DNA from 4 places in the Arthrobacter sp. Helios genome. Region 1 is predicted to be linked to each of the others. Evidence: predicted binding sites of a transcription regulator. Region 1 holds the regulator's gene; each other region holds the start of a gene.

The links. Region 1 encodes HrcA, which represses chaperone genes, less so after heat shock. Its sites were predicted from a motif close to TTNGCACTCGNNNNNNNCGAGTGCNAA; they were not measured.
Region 2: the regulator HrcA is predicted to act here: its motif matches at 1,839-1,865, upstream of groL (chaperonin GroEL).
Region 3: the regulator HrcA is predicted to act here: its motif matches at 2,011-2,037, upstream of ArtHe_RS01965 (Hsp20/alpha crystallin family protein).
Region 4: the regulator HrcA is predicted to act here: its motif matches at 2,241-2,267, upstream of groES (co-chaperone GroES).

Annotation. Positions count from the first base shown of each region.
Region 1 is NZ_CP095402.1:1,487,986-1,492,397, forward strand. Features, by position in the region: gene ArtHe_RS06605 (16S rRNA (uracil(1498)-N(3))-methyltransferase) at 1-182, opposite strand, end outside; gene dnaJ (molecular chaperone DnaJ) at 197-1,327, opposite strand; gene hrcA (heat-inducible transcriptional repressor HrcA) at 1,428-2,441, opposite strand; gene ArtHe_RS06620 (DUF3097 domain-containing protein) at 2,657-3,499, shown strand; gene ArtHe_RS06625 (DUF4870 domain-containing protein) at 3,665-4,093, shown strand; gene hemW (radical SAM family heme chaperone HemW) at 4,161-4,412, opposite strand, start outside.
Region 2 is NZ_CP095402.1:87,363-91,774, reverse strand. Features, by position in the region: gene groL (chaperonin GroEL) at 52-1,689, opposite strand; gene ArtHe_RS00400 (TM2 domain-containing protein) at 2,089-2,646, shown strand; gene ArtHe_RS00395 (cold-shock protein) at 2,750-2,953, opposite strand; gene ArtHe_RS00390 (LytR C-terminal domain-containing protein) at 3,153-3,770, opposite strand; gene ArtHe_RS00385 (DUF3263 domain-containing protein) at 3,804-4,112, opposite strand; gene ArtHe_RS00380 (uracil-DNA glycosylase) at 4,384-4,412, shown strand, end outside.
Region 3 is NZ_CP095402.1:447,210-451,621, reverse strand. Features, by position in the region: gene ArtHe_RS01975 (hypothetical protein) at 100-294, opposite strand; gene ArtHe_RS01970 (glutamate--cysteine ligase) at 463-1,932, shown strand; gene ArtHe_RS01965 (Hsp20/alpha crystallin family protein) at 2,170-2,730, shown strand; gene ArtHe_RS01960 (serine hydrolase) at 2,847-3,611, opposite strand; gene ArtHe_RS01955 (serine hydrolase) at 3,608-4,412, opposite strand, start outside.
Region 4 is NZ_CP095402.1:2,276,221-2,280,632, forward strand. Features, by position in the region: gene groL (chaperonin GroEL) at 115-1,725, opposite strand; gene groES (co-chaperone GroES) at 1,804-2,100, opposite strand; gene ArtHe_RS10210 (siderophore ABC transporter substrate-binding protein) at 2,479-3,432, shown strand; gene ArtHe_RS10215 (ABC transporter permease) at 3,515-4,412, shown strand, end outside.

The DNA of each region.
Region 1 (4,412 bases):
GCCGAACGGACCGTCCCGCGGAGCCGGAGACCACCGCCGTCGACAATGTCAACGTCCTCCCCCGGTGCCAGCCGCTTGACTGCTACGGCATGCCTGGCTTCCGGACCGGTGAGGGAGAACACGGCGCCCGGGACGGCCGCTGCGACCTGTTCCGGATCACCGAAGAAGATCGGGTTCGTCATGGTTTCGTCACCGGTTAGTGGTTGCCCAGCCGGTCACGGAGTTTGGCGAAGACACCGGTGCTGCCGCTGCCGACCCGGCCCTCGGCGAACTCTTCGCCGCGCATGGCCGCCAGCTGACGCAGGAGCTCTTCCTGCTCGGCGTCGAGCTTCTGCGGCGTTTCGACCTGGATATGCACCAGCAGGTCCCCGCGGCCGTAGCCGCGGAGGTGCGTGACGCCCAGACCCTTGAGGGTCGTGATTTCGCCGGACTGGGTGCCCGGCTTGATGTTGATGTCCCGTGCGCCGTCAAAGGTGTCCATGCTGATGACCGTGCCCAGCGCCGCGGCCGTCATCGGAACGGTCAGTGTGGCGTGCAGGTCGTCACCGTCGCGGACAAACACCGGGTCCGCGTTGACGCGGATCTCGACATAGAGGTCGCCCTGGGGGCCGCCGGCCGTGCCGGCCTCGCCCTGTCCGCTGAGCTGGATGCGGGTGCCGGTGGCGACACCGGCGGGAACCTTAATGGTCAGTGTGCGGCGGCTCCGGACCCGCCCTTCGCCGGCGCATTCGTGGCACGGATCGGGGATGACCGTACCGAAGCCCTGGCAGGAGCCGCAGGGTGCAGTGGTCATGACCTGGCCGAGGATCGAACGCACGGCCCGCTGGACCTGGCCGCTGCCGTGGCAGATGTCGCAGGTGCGCGGCGAGGTGCCGGGCTGGCAGCAGGAGCCGTCGCAGGTGGGGCAGACGACGGCGGTTTCGACGTCGATCTTCTTGTTGGTGCCGAAGACGGCATCCTTGAGGTCGATCCGGACGTTGATGAGGGCATCCTGGCCGCGCCGGGTCCGTGATGCCGGTCCCCGCCCGCCGCCCGCCCCGCCGAAGAAGGTATCGAAAATGTCCTGGAATCCGAAGCCCTGGCCGCTGAAGCCGCCGCCAAAACCGTTGTCGGTCCCGTTCTCCTGCCCCGTCGTGTCATATACGCGCCGCTTCTGCGGATCGGAGAGTACCTCGTAGGCGTGCGTTACGGCCTTGAACTCGTCACCCGCACCGGGAGCGGTATTAACATCGGGATGCAGCTTGCGGGCAAGCTTGCGGTAGGCCTTCTTGATTTCCTCACCGGTGGCGTCCCGGCTCACGCCGAGTACCTGGTAGTGATCACTCACTCGTGCACATCGCTTCCTGTATTGCGTGCCCCGCCTCGGGGGTAACTTGTCTTACCGGCAGTGCCGCAGCAGCTGCCACTTCTATCCGGTCTTGGGATGCTCAGCTGTTCAGGACCCGCGAAAGGTAGCGGGCGACGGCGCGGACCGCAGCCATGGTGTTGGGATAGTCCATCCGGGTTGGACCGAGGACTCCTACCATAGCGGACGCGTCCCGGCCATACCCAGTGGCCACCACGGATGCTTCCGAAAGTGAGCCGTAGGGGTTTTCCGATCCAATGCGGACTGAGACACCCTTGGCGTCCTGTTCCATCTCAGAGAGAAGCCGCAGCATCACGACCTGCTCTTCGAGCGCTTCGAGGATGGGACCGATGGTCAGCGGGAAGTCGCCCGTGGACCGGGCCAGGTTGGCGGTTCCTGCCATCACCATCCGGTCTTCCCGGTTGATGCCGGCCAGCTGCTCCAGGCAGCGGGCGAGCGAACCGGCAATTCCGCGCAGCTGCACGGGAACGGTTGCCAGGGCATCCGTGAGGTGGCTCGTGATCCGCGTGAGCGTGGTCCCGGCCAGTGCCTGCAGGAAGTGCTGGCGCAGTTCGTGCAGCGACGGTTCACTGACGGCGGAAGGAATGGCAGTCACCCGCTGCTCGACGCGTCCCGTGGTGGAAATCAGGACCACCAAAACCTGGGACGGAGCCAGCAGGACAAACTCAATGTGCCGCACCTTGGCGTTGCCGAGGTGCGGGTACTGGACCACCGCCACCTGGTTGGTGAGCTGGGCCAGCAGCCGCACTGTGCGGTCGAGGACGTCGTCAATGTCGTCCGCGCCTTCAAGCAGGGTCTGGATCGCCCGGCGCTCCGCTGCGGAGAGCGGCTTCAGATCCGAAAGCTGGTCCACGAAGAGCCGGTAGCCCTTGTCCGTGGGGATCCGCCCCGCCGAGGTATGCGGCGCCACGATCAGGCCTTCTTCTTCAAGGACGGCCATGTCGTTGCGGATGGTCGCGGAGGAAACCCCCAGCTGGTGCCGCTCCACCAGTGCTTTTGAGCCAACGGGTTCGCGGGAATGGACGTAATCTTCAACGATGGCCCGGAGCACCTCGAGCCGGCGTGGTTCGCTCATTGATTTCCCCTCCCTCGCTGTCTTCGGCGGATTTCTGCGGACTTGCATGGTTAGCACTGGCTGCTGGTGCTGGTTAGCACTCGTTAGCACTCGTTAGCACTCAGTGTCTTCAAGTGCTAAGTCTAATACGATCCGGTTGCGTTGCTAGCATTGAACTTCGCGTGCCCGCAGCTTCGCCGGCGCAGCGCACCGCATCCAGGAATGAGGAAGATTCCGTGTCGAATTACCAGTGGGGGCCGCAGGACATTACGGCTCCGGCCCGCAAGGCGCTGCGGCAGGTTGGCGCAGAAAAGGGCCTGGTGCTCGAGGACGTGCAGACCGGCTGGGTAGGCGCCGTAATCCGCACGGAGAAGTCAGGCGGGCTGCATCTGATGGTCCTGGAAGACGGCCGCGGCCGGACCCGGTCCTTCGAACTTGGCTTCGGTTTCCTGCTCGAAGGCGAGGCCGTGGAAGTTGTCCCGGCAGTCAAGGCCTCAGCCCCGGCTGCCAAGCGGACCGCCTCAGGTTCCGTCGCCGTCGCGAATCAGCGCGCCCGCACCGCCAGGGCCAGCCGGATCTGGGTGGAAGGCAAACACGACGCCGAACTGGTGGAAAAGGTCTGGGGCGATGACCTGCGGGTCGAAGGAATCGTCGTCGAGCCGCTCCACGGCGTAGACGATCTGGCCGCCGCCATCCGGGATTTCGCCCCGGGGCCCGGGCGCCGGCTTGGCATCCTGGTGGACCATCTGGTGGCCGGTTCCAAGGAGTCGAGAATTGCTGCCGAAGCGATGGCCGTGCCGGGTGCCGCCGGCAACGTGCTCATTGTGGGGCATCCCTACGTGGACGTCTGGCAGGCCATCAAGCCGCACGTGATCGGCCTCCAGGCCTGGCCGGTGGTGCCGCGGCACGAAGACTGGAAGACCGGCATCCTCAAGGGCCTCGGCTGGCCGCACCGCGGCCACACCGATGTCGCCCTGGGCTGGAAGAAGCTGCTGGGCTCGGTCCGCACCTATGCGGACCTGGAGCCGACCCTGCTGGGCCGGGTGGAGGAAGTCATCGATTTCCTCACCGTGCCCTGACCGTCCGCTGCAGCCGGCAGCACTGCGGGTTGCCCGCTCCGGGCATCTTCCGCCACGCGGACCCGCTGGTTCATGTCCACGCTGCCGGACCCAGTACCCTAGATGGAACAACAGGTACCCGTGGGTGCAGACCCAGCGTCATCTGAGAGTTTAAGGAATGCAACCGTGTCCAACACACGCCAGAACCATCCGCCACAACCGGAGAACCAGGGTTCACCGGCGCGCCCGGACTATCAGGGTGCCCCTGCCAACGCCCTTCCCCTGACCGCTTCCGAGGACCGGCAGTGGGCCACGATGGCCCACTTCGGCGGCATCCTCGGCTTTGTGCCCTCCCTCATCATCTACCTGGTGTTCAAGGACCGCGGGCCGTTCACCGCCCAGGAATCGAAGGAAGCGCTGAACTTCACGCTGCCTCCCACCCTGCTGGCGCTGCTGGCCTGGCTGCTGTCCTTCATCCCGGTGGTTGGCGGTATCTTCGCCGTTATCAACGCGCTGCTCTGGATCACCGTTGCCGTGGCTTCGGTGATTGCCGGAATCGAATGCAACCGCGGCCGCCCGTACCGCTACCGCTTCAACCTGCGCCGGATCCGCTAGCCGCTCAACGGAAAAGCCCGCCATCACGTGATGGCGGGCTTTTCAGTGTGCCGTGCAGCTCGTTGTCCTAGGGAAGCAGCCTTCGCACCACGGCGTCGGCCAGGAGCCTGCCCTTCAGCGTGAGGACCACGGTGCCCGAGAAGGCTGCCTGCGGCTCGACAAGTCCGTCCGCAATCAGGCCGGCGATGGCCTGGCGGCCTTCGGGGCGCAGCGACTCCCGCGGCAGGCCTTCGGCCAGCCGGGCGCGCAGCATCACGTCTTCGAGGTAGCGGGTGTCCGCGTCCAGGGTTTCGCGTCCGACGGCGGGAGACTCACCGGC
Region 2 (4,412 bases), 1.4 Mb from region 1:
CCCTCTCGGCGTTTTGTGACGCTCACCGGCTCTCGCCGGCGGGGGTGGGGACTAGAAGCCGCCCATACCGCCCATGCCGCCCATTTCGTCGCCGCCGCCCATAGCCGGAGCAGCCTTCTCAGGCTTATCGGCTACAACGGCTTCGGTGGTCAGGAACAGGCCGGCAATGGAAGCCGCGTTCTGCAGTGCAGAGCGGGTTACCTTGACCGGGTCGTTGACGCCGGCTGCCAGCAGGTCTTCGTACTCGCCGGTGGCCGCGTTCAGGCCGAAACCTTCGGGAAGGCCGCGGACCTTGTCAGCGACAACGCCCGGCTCGAGGCCGGCGTTGAAGGCGATCTGCTTCAGCGGAGCGTCGATGGCAACCTTGACGATGTTGGCGCCGGTTGCTTCGTCGCCTTCGAGCTTCAGGTTGGCGAATGCCTTCTGGCCAGCCTGGATCAGTGCAACGCCGCCGCCGGCAACGATGCCTTCCTCGACTGCTGCCTTGGCGTTGCGCACAGCGTCCTCGATGCGGTGCTTGCGTTCCTTGAGCTCAACCTCGGTTGCCGCACCGGCCTTGATGACTGCAACGCCGCCGGCCAGCTTGGCCAGGCGCTCCTGCAGCTTCTCGCGGTCGTAGTCGGAATCGGAGTTCTCGATCTCGGCACGGATCTGGTTGACGCGGCCTGCGATTTCGTCGGCGTCGCCGGCACCCTCAACGATGGTGGTCTCGTCCTTGGTGACAACAACCTTGCGTGCCTTGCCCAGCAGGTCCAGCGTGGCGTTCTCGAGCTTGAGGCCAACTTCCTCGGCGATGACCTGGCCACCGGTGAGGATGGCGATGTCGGCCAGCTGTGCCTTGCGGCGGTCACCGAAGCCCGGAGCCTTGACGGCAACGGACTTGAAGGTGCCGCGGATCTTGTTGACAACCAGGGTGGCCAGGGCTTCGCCCTCAACGTCTTCGGCAATGATCAGCAGCGGCTTGCCGGACTGCATGACCTTTTCGAGGACGGCAACGAGGTCCTTGACGTTGGAGATCTTGGAGTTGACGATCAGGATGTACGGGTCCTCGAGGACAGCTTCCTGGCGCTCAGCGTCGGTGACGAAGTAACCGGAGATGTAGCCCTTGTCGAAGCGCATGCCCTCGGTGAGCTCAAGCTCCAGGCCGAAGGTGTTGGATTCTTCGACGGTGATGACGCCTTCCTTGCCAACCTTGTCCAGTGCCTCGGCGATCAGGTCGCCGATCTGCTGGTCGCCGGCGGAGATGGAAGCCGTGGCAGCGATCTGCTCCTTGGTTTCGATCTCCTTGGCCGAAGCAAGCAGTTCAGCCGTAACGGCTGCGACTGCCTTTTCGATGCCGCGCTTGAGGCCGAGCGGGTCGGCGCCGGCAGCAACGTTGCGCAGGCCTTCCTTCACGAGGGCCTGGGCAAGGACGGTAGCCGTGGTGGTGCCGTCGCCTGCGACGTCGTCCGTCTTCTTGGCAACTTCCTTGACCAGCTCGGCGCCGATCTTCTCGTAGGGATCGTCCAGCTCGATCTCCTTGGCGATGGAAACGCCGTCGTTGGTGATCGTGGGGGCACCCCACTTCTTTTCGAGTACGACGTTGCGGCCACGCGGGCCGAGGGTGACCTTCACGGCGTCGGCGAGGGTGTTCAGGCCTCGCTCGAGGCCGCGGCGTGCCTCTTCGTCAAATGCAATGATCTTGGCCATAACGGCTATCGTCCTTCCGGAACAGTCATGCTTGGATGTTGCATTCCTGGCTGAGGTGCCCGCGACGGACGGGGCGAAGCGCACGATCTCTTTACGTGCGTCCCGGCCCCTCACCCCAGTGGCTTGCTGGTTCACTCAACACCGGCGACTTAGCAGTCAACCCGTAAGAGTGCTAAGTCAATAATTAGCACTCCCGCCCTTTGAGTGCAAGCAGTCACGGAGGCTTGTGACCCGGGTTTCAGTGTTAATCCCATCCCGCGGCGAACACGCGCGGACATTCTGCCTGACGCCGCACCCGATTGGCCTCCGGGCGGCGTAGATTGGTTCTGCAGCAGCTCCCCGGAGCCCGCCCGCCCGCGCAAGCCGGCAGGTCTTCCCCGAACCCCGTGAGGACGGATCATGTCCATGAACCAGCCGCCGAATCACCGCCCTTCAGAGGAAGGGGGAGATGGCACCGGCGCATCGCCTGCGCCGTCCCCGCACGGCGCGAGTGCTGCTCCTCCCCCACCGCCCTACGGCCGTGCACCCGGGGAGTACGGTGCACCGGACCCGCAGAAGGGTCCGCCCGCCGGCTGGAACCAGCAGGCACAGCCCGGCTACGGCGCCCAGGGGCAGCCGCCGTTCCCGCAGGCACCCCACCCACAGGCCTCCTACCCGCAGGGTCAGCCCGGCGGGTACTACCAGCAGGGACCGCAGGGGCAGTACCCTCCCGGTTACTACTACGCGGTTGATCCGCCGAAGTCCCGGCTGGCCGCCGGACTGCTGGGGATCTTCCTCGGCGGCTTCGGCGTCCACCGGTTCTATCTCGGGTACACCACGATTGGTGTGGTCCAGATCCTGGTGACGGTGTTCACCTGGGGTATCGGCGCGGTGTGGGGCTTTGTGGAAGGCATCATGATCCTGGCAGGCGCACAGACGTTCCGCACCGATGCCCGCGGAGTACCGCTGCGCGAATAATCCCGCAGCCCTCACAGCCCAGACCAGACAGCAAAACAGCGCCGGCGGCCGATTTTCGGCTGCCGGCGCTGCTGTTGAACCGGGATCTCACCCGGAAATCGGACTACACAGTCCTGACGTCTTCAGCCTGCGGACCCTTCTGTCCCTCACCGATTTCAAATTCCACCCGCTGACCCTCTTCCAGCGTCCGGTAACCTGCGGACTGGATCGCTGACCAGTGAACAAAAACGTCGGTCTGGGCCTCGTCAACGGTAATGAATCCGTAGCCCTTTTCCCCGTTGAACCATTTGACGATCCCCTGCGCCATGCTTCTCTCCCCTTTTTCGGCTCCGTTCCGGCGGCCAATGATCCACCGGAACAGCCGCCCGATCGAGCCTGGCCGACGTGGGCCAGGTCTCTGTTTCCGGGCGGCTGGCCCTTACTTTAGCCACACGCGTGAACTTCACACATGGGCCGGGAGGATAGTTATCGAGATTTTACTTATGGCCGGGCAGCGGCTGTGCGGCCTACTGGAAGCCCGGTCCCGCCACGACGGTGACGTTGGTGAACTCGGGTGATTCGCTCAGCGTGGGGATTCCGAGGAGTGCGGACAGTTCCTCCGCGTTGGCCCGCTGTGCTTCGCCGTTGTAGAAGATGATCGACGTCTGCAGCGGTGTTCCCGCCCAGTTCCCGACCTGCGCGGTGACCCAGCCGTCCGCACCGATCCGGGCAGAGATACCGGCTCCCAGACCGGAAATACCGCTGGCGTTGAGGACGACCACCGGCTGCGTCCGGTCGGCGGCCAGTTCCGAGGGGGTCGGCGACGGAGTCGCTGACGGCGAGGCGGACGGTGCTGACGAAGACGGGCTGGGAGACGGCGAATCGCTGGGGGAACCGGACGGGGATTCGCTCTGCTCCGCGGCAGGTGTGTCGGACGCGGCAGGGGTGGCATTTCCCTCAGCGCCGATCCCCAGCCGGGGCAGCACGAAGTAGGCAGCCAGTCCGACGAGGAGAGCAAGGACACCAACGGTGATGATCAGTCCAACGCCGCTGGAGCGTGCAGGAATAAGGCGTTCACGGTGGACACCTTGCCGCGTCGAGGTCTCCGGGACCTTATCGAACTCGTCCCTGGGATATTGGCTCATGGTTGTGTTGTTGTCCTTGGTCTGTGGCTCGGCCTAGGCGTCCGTACCGATACGGCGGGCGGTCCTCGCGCGCTGGCGTGTAGTACGTAGTCTACGCAGCCGTTTTACCAGCATGGGATCGTGGGCGAGTGCTGCCTCGGTATCGATCAGTGCGTTGAGGATCTGGTAATAGCTGGTCGCAGACAACCCAAACAGGTCCCGGATGGCCTGTTCCTTGGCGCCGGCATACTTCCACCAGGACCGCTCCAGAGAGAGCATCTGCTGCTCGCGTTCGCTCAGGGGACTGTCAGGGTCGATGGCACCGTCCAGCGTAAATTCCCCGGTGTCGGCTGATCCTGCCACTGCGTTGTCCCCGTTTCCCGTTCCGTTCCCTGGACACGGCCGCATGGCGCGGGGTCCAGGGAAAAGAGTCTGCTTCCTGCAGCAATCGTAAACCGGAATAACAGGGTTGTCATTTAGCTGGCTCCGGCACCGGCTGGGATCTTTTCCATGAATAGCCAAGACTGGGAGGGTGATCAGCAGCGATGAACCGGCCCTTTTTTCCTACGATCCCGAGCCCGCTGGCCGGCGCGGGGAGCCCGGACCGAGCCGGGCAGACTCCGCAGAGACAGCCATCCCGTTCACCAGCGGCACACCGCTAAC
Region 3 (4,412 bases), 1.0 Mb from region 1:
TCTAATCGCCGGTATCTAATCGCCGGGTGCCTAAGCTCTGGGTTCCTAAGTGCCAGTATCTAATTGCCGGGTGCCCAAGCGCCGGCCAGGGATTCCGGGCTACCCGCCCAGGCCACCCAGGCCGCCGGAGAACTTACCGATCAGATCCTGCGGATTAACACCCAGCTTGCTGAGCAGGCCCGAATCCTTGTCAGTATCCACCTGGTCCGGCAACTCAGATTCCGCCTGGTCCGCCTGGTCGCTGCTGCCCTTGCTCTTCAGGAAATCGATAATCTGCTGCTTTCCGATCTGCATTTCTGTCTCCTTACCTGGGCTTGCGGGTGGGCCTGCGGCGCGCCCGTTTCTGGTTCCCCTTCAACGAGCCTAGGCACAGGCAGGCCCGGCACAACAGGCCCCCGGAGCTTTCCAGCCAAGCCCGCCGGCACGCTATACAACATCCCGCAGCCGTGGTTACCTTCATCCATGGGCGCAGAAGTCTCCTCCAAGTCCTTCAGCCGCGAGCAGCGGACCCGTTACCGTGCCCGCCTGCTGGAAAACCTGGACAGGTTTGCCGGTTTCCTGGGCACCGCTGAATTCGCCGACTCGGCAAGCATCGGCGTCGAGCTTGAACTCAACCTGACCAATGACGACTTCACACCAGCCCTGCGCAATGCGTCCGTGCTGGAACAAATTGCCGATCCGGCGTTCCAGACCGAGATGGGCGCCTTCAACATCGAGATGAATCATCCGGCGCTCTCGATCCGGGGCGCGGGCCTGCAGGAACTGGAAGCGAGCCTTCGGCGCCAGCTCAACCGGGCAGACGAGCTGGCAGCCAAGGCCGAAGCAAACATCCTCATGGTGGGCATTCTTCCAACACTCACCCCGGCCGTTCTCGACGGAGATGCCTGGATCAGTTCCGGGGCCCGGTATGCGGCCCTGAACACTTCCGTCCTCCAGGCGCGCGGTGAGGACGTGTACCTGTCGCTCACCGGGGTGGAAACGCTGTCCCGGTATGCTGCGAACATTGCTCCGGAGGCTGCCTGCACCTCCCTGCAGCTGCACCTGGAAGTCAGCCCTTCCGATTTTGCCCCCGCGTGGAACGCAGCCCAGCTGATCGCCGGACCTCAGGTGGCCCTGGCCGCCAACTCCCCCGTGTTTATGGAACGCATCCTGTGGCAGGAAACGCGCATCGAACTCTTCAAACAGGCCATCGACACCCGTCCGCCGGAAATGCGGAACCAGGGGGTCAGGCCCAGGGTCTGGTTCGGTGAACGGTGGATCACCTCGATGTTCGACCTCTTCGAGGAGAACGTCCGTTATTTTCCGGCTCTGCTGCCCGAGGTGTCCGCTGCGGGTTCGGGTTCCACCCAGTCCGGCGCCCCGCTGCTGCCGGAACTGCGCCTGCACAACGGCACCGTCTACCGGTGGAACCGGCCGATCTATGATCCCGGCACCGAGACACCCAACCTGCGGCTGGAAAACCGTGCCCTGCCGGCCGGGCCCACGGTCCTGGATGTTACCGCCAACGCGGCGTTTTTCTACGGTCTTGTCCATACGCTGCGGACAGCCGACCGTCCGCTCTGGACCAGAATGGCGTTCAAGACAGCCACGGACAATTTCCTGGCGTGCTCCCGCCTGGGGCTGGACGCCTCGGTCTACTGGCCGGGCATTGGTGACATTCCCGTGGCGGAACTCGTGGTGCGGCACCTCGTCCCCATGGCCGCGGACGGGCTGCGGGAACTTGGCGTGGACGAAGCCTGCATCGCACGCTACCTCGGCGTTATTGGGGAACGGGCGCGCAGCGAGCAGAACGGTGCCTCCTGGCAGATCGCGGTGCTGGGGAAGCTCGAGGCTGCAGGTTTCGGCCGGACCGCGGCCTTGTCCGAAATGACCCGGCGGTACTGGCACCACATGCACAGCAACGAGCCGGTGCATTTGTGGCCGCTGGACTAACCAGCGGCATCCGGTCTAGGCAGGAGCGCGGCGGGTGGCCAACACTGGAAGTAGCCGGCGGGAGTTACCTTGTGATCACTGGCACTCTCCATATGAGAGTGCTAATCTAATTCCACACTTGAGCGCAGTCGGCTCAAGTTGTCGACCCTTCGTTTATTCATTTCTGGTTGTTTGATTTCTATCAGTGACGAACACAGCTCACCGCCCCGGCGGGACGGTGAAAAGGAGTTGATGAGAATGGCGATGAAATTCGATCCCTTCCGCGAACTGGACCGGGTAGCAGGCGCTCTCCTGGATCCGCGGCAGAGGCTGCGGCTGATGCCGATCGACCTGTACCGCGAGGGCGACCACTACATCATGAACGCGGACCTGCCGGGAATCGATCCTGGATCCGTTGATGTGGATGTGGACGGCCAGCTTCTGACCATCCGTGCTGAGCGCACCATCCAGGCCCCGGAAGGCGCCACCTGGCTGACCCGGGAGCGTGAGTCCGGAAGTTTCCTGCGGCAGCTGAATCTTGGCCAGGGCATTGATATCGACGGTATTTCCGCCAAGTACGAAAACGGCGTGCTGAGCGTCTTTATCCCCGTCAGCGAGCGGGCTAAGCCCCGGAAGATTGAAGTCTCGGCCTCCTACAAGGACAGCGGAAACGTCATCCAGGGGGAAACTTCCTCCGCCTCGGTCGGTTCCTCCGCTGGTGCTGGCTCCTCCGGCGGCTCAGGTACGGGAGCAGGCACGTCTTCAGGTTCCGGAACCGGTTCGTCCCAGCAGGGATATTCAGACGGCGCCGGCATTTAGCTGACTGGACCTGACAGCACAGAGCCCGGTCCACTCGGACCGGGCTCTGTGCTGCTTGTACGTAGCGCACACTTCTGGGCCCAGCCCGGGATACCGGCCGAAAGAAACCGTTTGGTTCAGTTCAACAACACCGCGGCGAGCGCCCGGATGGCTTCCTTCGCAGGATCGGGGGCATAGCCCTCCGTGCACACCGCCAGGCACAAGGTCTCCCCGCCGGATTCCGCGGGGCCCACAAAGGATACATCGTGTTCGATCCCGTCCACCCAGCCTGATTTACTGCCCCAGTCCCGGCCAGGACCGAGCACATCCGCAATGACCGGATACTGCTGGTCCCGCAGCATACCGAGCAGCACCGCCGTCGTCTCCGGGCTGGCGGCCCGCCCCGAAACGACGGCGGCCATGGTGATGGCGAGCGCGCGCGGCGAGACGTCGTGGGAGAAGCCGGCCGCCCGGGCGGGATAGTCGCCGATCAAACGGTCCATACCGGCGTCTTCCGCTCCCACCCGGGCGAAGGCGGCGTTAACCGTATCCAGGCCCAGGAGCTCAGCCAGGATGTTGGTTGCCTCGTTTGAGGAGAAGGCGATCATCCGCCCGGCAAGATCCCGGAGAGTCACGGGTGTGCCCACTGATGGCATACCGTGGTCGACTTCACCAGGGACGAAGCCGAACTCGCCGGCGCCCGCAATCCGGCTGGAGAACCGGTGACGGCTTGGCAAATTCAGGTCCCAGGCCAGCAAACCGGTGTCAATCCGTTCCGCCAAGGCGAGGAGTACACCAAGCTTCACCGTGCTTGCCCCGTAAAACGAAGCATGATCACCGCGGGAGGCCAGGACCCTGCCGGTTGTGTCCGTGAGGCAGAATCCTATCCGGGGCCCGTTCATGGTTTGTCTCCTGACCCCGCTGGCACGCTGGCAATGAGCCCTGCCGGCAGCAGGGCCGAGGCTGTTACGGCACGAATAATCTCCTGCGCGTGCTCCGGTGCGTAGCCCCTGGTACATACGGCCAGGGTGTAAACGTCCTGGAGGCCGCCTCCGTTGGGACGGAAGAAGGCAACGTCGTGCTCGATCCCCGTCACGCTGCCTGACTTGCTCCCCCAGTCCAGCTTCATGCCCCCAGCCCCCTGGACCGCCAGTAGCTCCGCCGCGATGACAAGGTGCCGTTGCCCACGCAGGTAGTCACGCATGGCTTCCCCGGTGGGGCCCTCCCTCGTCGCCGCCGCGCGCATCAGCAGGGTGAGGTCCGAGGCGGTGGTTACGTTCGTAAATCCGGCGGCCAAGGCAGCATAGTCTCCGAATAACCGGCCCATTCCGGAGTTGGAGGCCCCGGACCTGCCTATGGCGGCGTCAACTGTGTCCAGGCCGACAAGGGCTGCTGCCATATTGGTCGCTTCGTTGGAGGAGACCTCGATCATCCGGCGCAACACATCGTCCAGGCACATGAGGGTGCCCGGGACCATCGCTTCGTCGACTTCTTCAGGATCGAAGTCATAGGTTCCGGCACCCCTGATGCGGCTGGAAAACGTCCGGGTGGCGGTTAGCGGCTGGGAAAGGTCCAGCCGTCCGGCGGCGACTTGTTCCATTGCCGCCAGGAGCACACCCACCTTTATCGTGCTGGCGGAATAGACAGGTTCATCTTCCCGGAGCCCCAGGAGAATTTTCCCGGCTGGATCCCGCAGGCAGCAG
Region 4 (4,412 bases), 790 kb from region 1:
CGTTCGCACAGAGCTGGAATCCACGCCGTGCCCAGCCACGGGACGCAGGACACAAACAGGCCCGGCCGAACGCAGAAATCCTGCGCCTGGCCGGGCCTTTTTGCTCAGCTGAAACTAGTGCTGGTGACCGTGGTCATCGCCCTCATCGGAGGGCTTTTCAACAACCAGCGCCTCGGTCGTGAGGACCAGGGCAGCGATCGAAGCAGCGTTGCGCAGCGCCGACCGGGTGACCTTGACCGGGTCGATGACGCCGGCTTCGATCAGGTTGACGTACTCGCCGGTGGCCGCGTTGAAGCCGTTGTTGACTTCGAGCTCACCTACCTTGGAAACAACAACCATGCCTTCGGCACCGGCGTTCTCGGCGATCCAGCGCAGCGGCTGCGCCAGGGCGCGGCGGACCAGGCCCACCGCGGTGGCGGCGTCGCCTTCGAGCTTGGTGACGTTGGCATCGGTGTCCAGGGCGCGGGCAGCGTGGACCAGCGCGGAACCGCCGCCGGCCACGATGCCTTCTTCCAAGGCGGCACGGGTCGAGGACACGGCGTCTTCGATCCGGTGCTTCTTTTCCTTCAGCTCAACTTCGGTTGCGGCGCCGACCTTGATGACGCCGATGCCGCCGGAGAGCTTAGCCAGGCGCTCCTGGAGCTTCTCGCGGTCCCAGTCGGAATCCGTGCGCTCGATTTCGGCACGGATCTGGGCCACGCGGTCCGCGACGTCAGCTTCGGAACCCGAGCCGTCGACGATGGTCGTGTGATCCTTGGTGACCGTGATGCGGCGGGCAGAGCCCAGCACCTCAAGGCCAACCTGGTCCAGCTTCAGGCCGAGGTCCGGAGACACGACCTGCGCGCCGGTGAGGGTCGCGATGTCCTGCATCATGGCCTTGCGGCGGTCGCCGAAGCCCGGAGCCTTAACAGCAACCACGTTCAGCGTGCCGCGGATCTTGTTGACCACCAGGGTGGACAGGGCTTCACCGTCAACATCTTCGGCAATGATGAACAGCGGCTTGGAAGCCTGCAGTGCCTTCTCCAGCAGGGGAAGGAACTCGGCGACCGAAGAGATCTTGCCGGAGTTGATCAGGATCAGCGCGTCTTCGAGGACGGCTTCCTGGCGTTCCGGGTCGGTCACGAAGTAGGGCGAGAGGTAGCCCTTGTCGAACTGCATGCCTTCGGTGATGACCAGTTCGGTGGACGTCGAAGAGGACTCTTCGATCGTGATGACGCCGTCCTTGCCGACCGTGTCGAAAGCCTTGGCCAGCAGTTCGCCGATTTCTTCGCTCTGCGCGGAGATGGCGGCGACGTGGGCAACCTGGTTGCCCTCGACTTCCTGGGCGTTTTCCAGCAGGCGCGCGGCGACGGCCTCGACGGCAGTTTCGATGCCGTGCTTGAGGGCGCCCGGCGCTGCGCCGGCTGCCACGTTGCGCAGGCCTTCCTTCACGAGGGCCTGGGCCAGGACGGTGGCGGTGGTGGTGCCGTCACCGGCGACGTCGTTGGTCTTGGTGGCGACTTCCTTGGCCAGCTGCGCGCCAAGGTTCTCATACGGGTCGTCCAGCTCAACTTCGCGGGCGATCGTGACGCCGTCGTTGGTGATGGTGGGTGCGCCCCATGTCTTGGCGAGCACAACGTTGCGGCCGCGCGGGCCGAGGGTGACCTTGACCGTGTTGGCGAGCTTGTCGACACCGGCTTCCAGTGAACGACGGGCGGAGTCGTTGAACTCCAACTGCTTTGCCATGTGTGTGTCCTTTCCGACAACTACATCTGCATCTACAAAAGAAAACCCCGGCCGAATCTGGCCGGGGTCTTCAAATAATTACTTGACGACGATGGCCAGCACGTCGCGTGCGGAGAGCACCAGGTATTCCTGGCCGCCCTGCTTGACCTCGGTTCCGCCGTACTTGGAGTAGATGACGACGTCGCCTTCGGCGACATCGATCGGCACACGGTTGCCGTTGTCGTCTACGCGGCCGGGGCCGACTGCTACGACTTCGCCTTCCTGCGGCTTTTCCTTTGCGGTGTCCGGGATGACCAGGCCGGAGGCCGTGGTCTGCTCAGCTTCGAGCGGGCGAACAACGATGCGATCCTCAAGGGGCTTAATAGAGACCGACACTCGGGCTCTCCTTTGCTTAGTTACTAACGGGTTTGTGGACCGTCGGTAGGCGCTTGCCGTCGTCGCGGGTGCCGGTGAACGCTTCCCTCAGGAGTTAGCACCCTCACATGGCGAGTGCTAGGTCCGACTTTATGCAACCGTTAGCACTCGGTCAAGGTGAGTGCCAACAATCCTTGAGGGAACCGTAAGTGCGTGCCTCGGGCGCCCCGGCGGCAGCCCGGCTTTCTGTTACCTGCACGCCGCCCTCAAGTTGCTTAGCCTTGCCTAACCGGATAGTTTTCAAGGGCGCGCAAAAATTAGCCAACGATTTTGTGTCCTAATGGCGGAGGCATCCGGCAGGCGGCGCATCCTTTGAGAAACAAACTGGAGCACCCACTCGTGAAGACGACCCTGAAGTCCCGGCTGCTTGCCGGAACCGCCCTCGTGTCCCTGCTTGCCGTGAGCGCGTGCGGCCAGGAAACCGAAGCTGCCGCCGAGCCGGCAGCTGCCGAGCCCACCACCGTCACCGTCGAGCACACGCAGGGAACCACCGAAGTTCCGGTCAACCCGGAGACGGTCTACACCTTCGATCTGGGCGCCCTGGACACCCTGGATGCCCTTGGCATCGAGGTGGACGGTGTCCCTGCCGCAAATTTCCCCGAAAGCTTGTCCAAGTACGGCTCGGATGACTACGCCAAGATCGGCAGCATGAAGGAGCCCGATTTCGAGGCCATCAGCGCCGGCGCCCCCGACCTGATCATCATGTCCGGCCGGGTATCCGATTCCTATGAGGAACTGAGCAAGATCGCTCCCACGATCAACGTCAGCACCGACGCTGCGGATCCGTGGAATTCCTTCATCTCGAACACCGAAATCATCGGTGAGATCTTCGGCAAGGAAGCCGAAGTTGAAGAGAAGCTTGCTGCCCTGGACGCCAAGGTCGAAGAAACCAAGGCCACCGCAGCAGACGCAGGCAACGGCCTGATCGTCCTGACCAGCGGCGGTGAAATGACTGCCTACGGCGCCGGCTCCCGTTTCGGCCTGATCCACGACGTCCTCGGTGTCGCCACCGCTGCGGACATCAAGTCCGAAGCCCAGCACGGCGAATCCGTGTCCTTCGAATACGTGGCCGAGGTCAACCCGGACCACCTGTTCGTCATCGACCGCGACGTCGCAGTGGGCAACGCCGGCGAAGTTGCCTCAGCAGTACTGGACAACGAACTGGTCAAGGGCACCAAGGCTGCCCAGAACGACAACATCACCATGCTCGATTCCTCCAGCTGGTACCTCGTGGGCTACGGCCTGAATAACGTTGACGCCATGGTCAGCGCTGTCCAGGACGGCATCGCCTAGACCGTCCACACCACCTGCTAGATCCTTGCCGGCCGGCCTTCCCCCAGCGGGAAGGCCGGCCGCTGAGGGAGACGGACACGCTATGACCACGATTACTCCCCCCGCAGCTCCGGCACCCGCCGGGGCCGCTGCCGTTTCCGGACGACGGCGGTTCCCGGGCCCCGCAGCCATGCTGATCCTGGGGGGAACCGCCGTCCTGGTGCTCGCCGTCGTCAGCATGTTTGTTGGCGTCAGCGACGTTTCGCTGGGCTCCCTGCTTGCCGGTGACGAACATGCCTGGGATATCTTCTGGATCAGCCGGGTCCCCCGGACGCTGAGCATCATCCTGGCCGGTATGGCACTGAGCGTGGCCGGGCTCATCATGCAGCTGATGGCACGCAACAAGTTCGTGGAACCCTCCACCGTGGGCACAGTGGAGTCCGCGTCCCTGGGCATCCTGGTGGTCACCGTTTTCCTGCCGGGTGCTTCCCTCTTCCTGAAAATGTCCACCGCGACAGTATTTGCCGTGGCCGGCACGGCACTCTTCCTGCTGGTCCTGCGCCGCATTCCGCTGCGAAACACCCTGATCGTCCCGCTCGTGGGAATCATGCTCGGCGGCGTGATTGCCGCCGTCACCACTTTTTTCGCCTACCGGTTCGATCTGCTGCAGACCCTGAACTCCTGGATGACCGGCGATTTCTCCGGGGTGCTGCGCGGACGCTACGAGCTGCTCTGGATCGTCGGCGCGCTGACGCTCATCGGCTACCTCGCAGCCGACCGGTTCACCGTTGCCGGTATGGGCCAGGATTTCACCACCAACCTGGGCCTGAACTACAACCGGGTCATGACCCTGGGCCTCATCATCGTTTCGCTGATCAGCGCCGTGGTTGTGGTGAGCGTCGGATCGGTTCCGTTCCTGGGGCTGATCGTTCCCAACCTGGTCTCCCTGCTGATCGGAGACAACGTCCGCCGTGCCATCCCCTGGGTCGCGATCTTCGGGG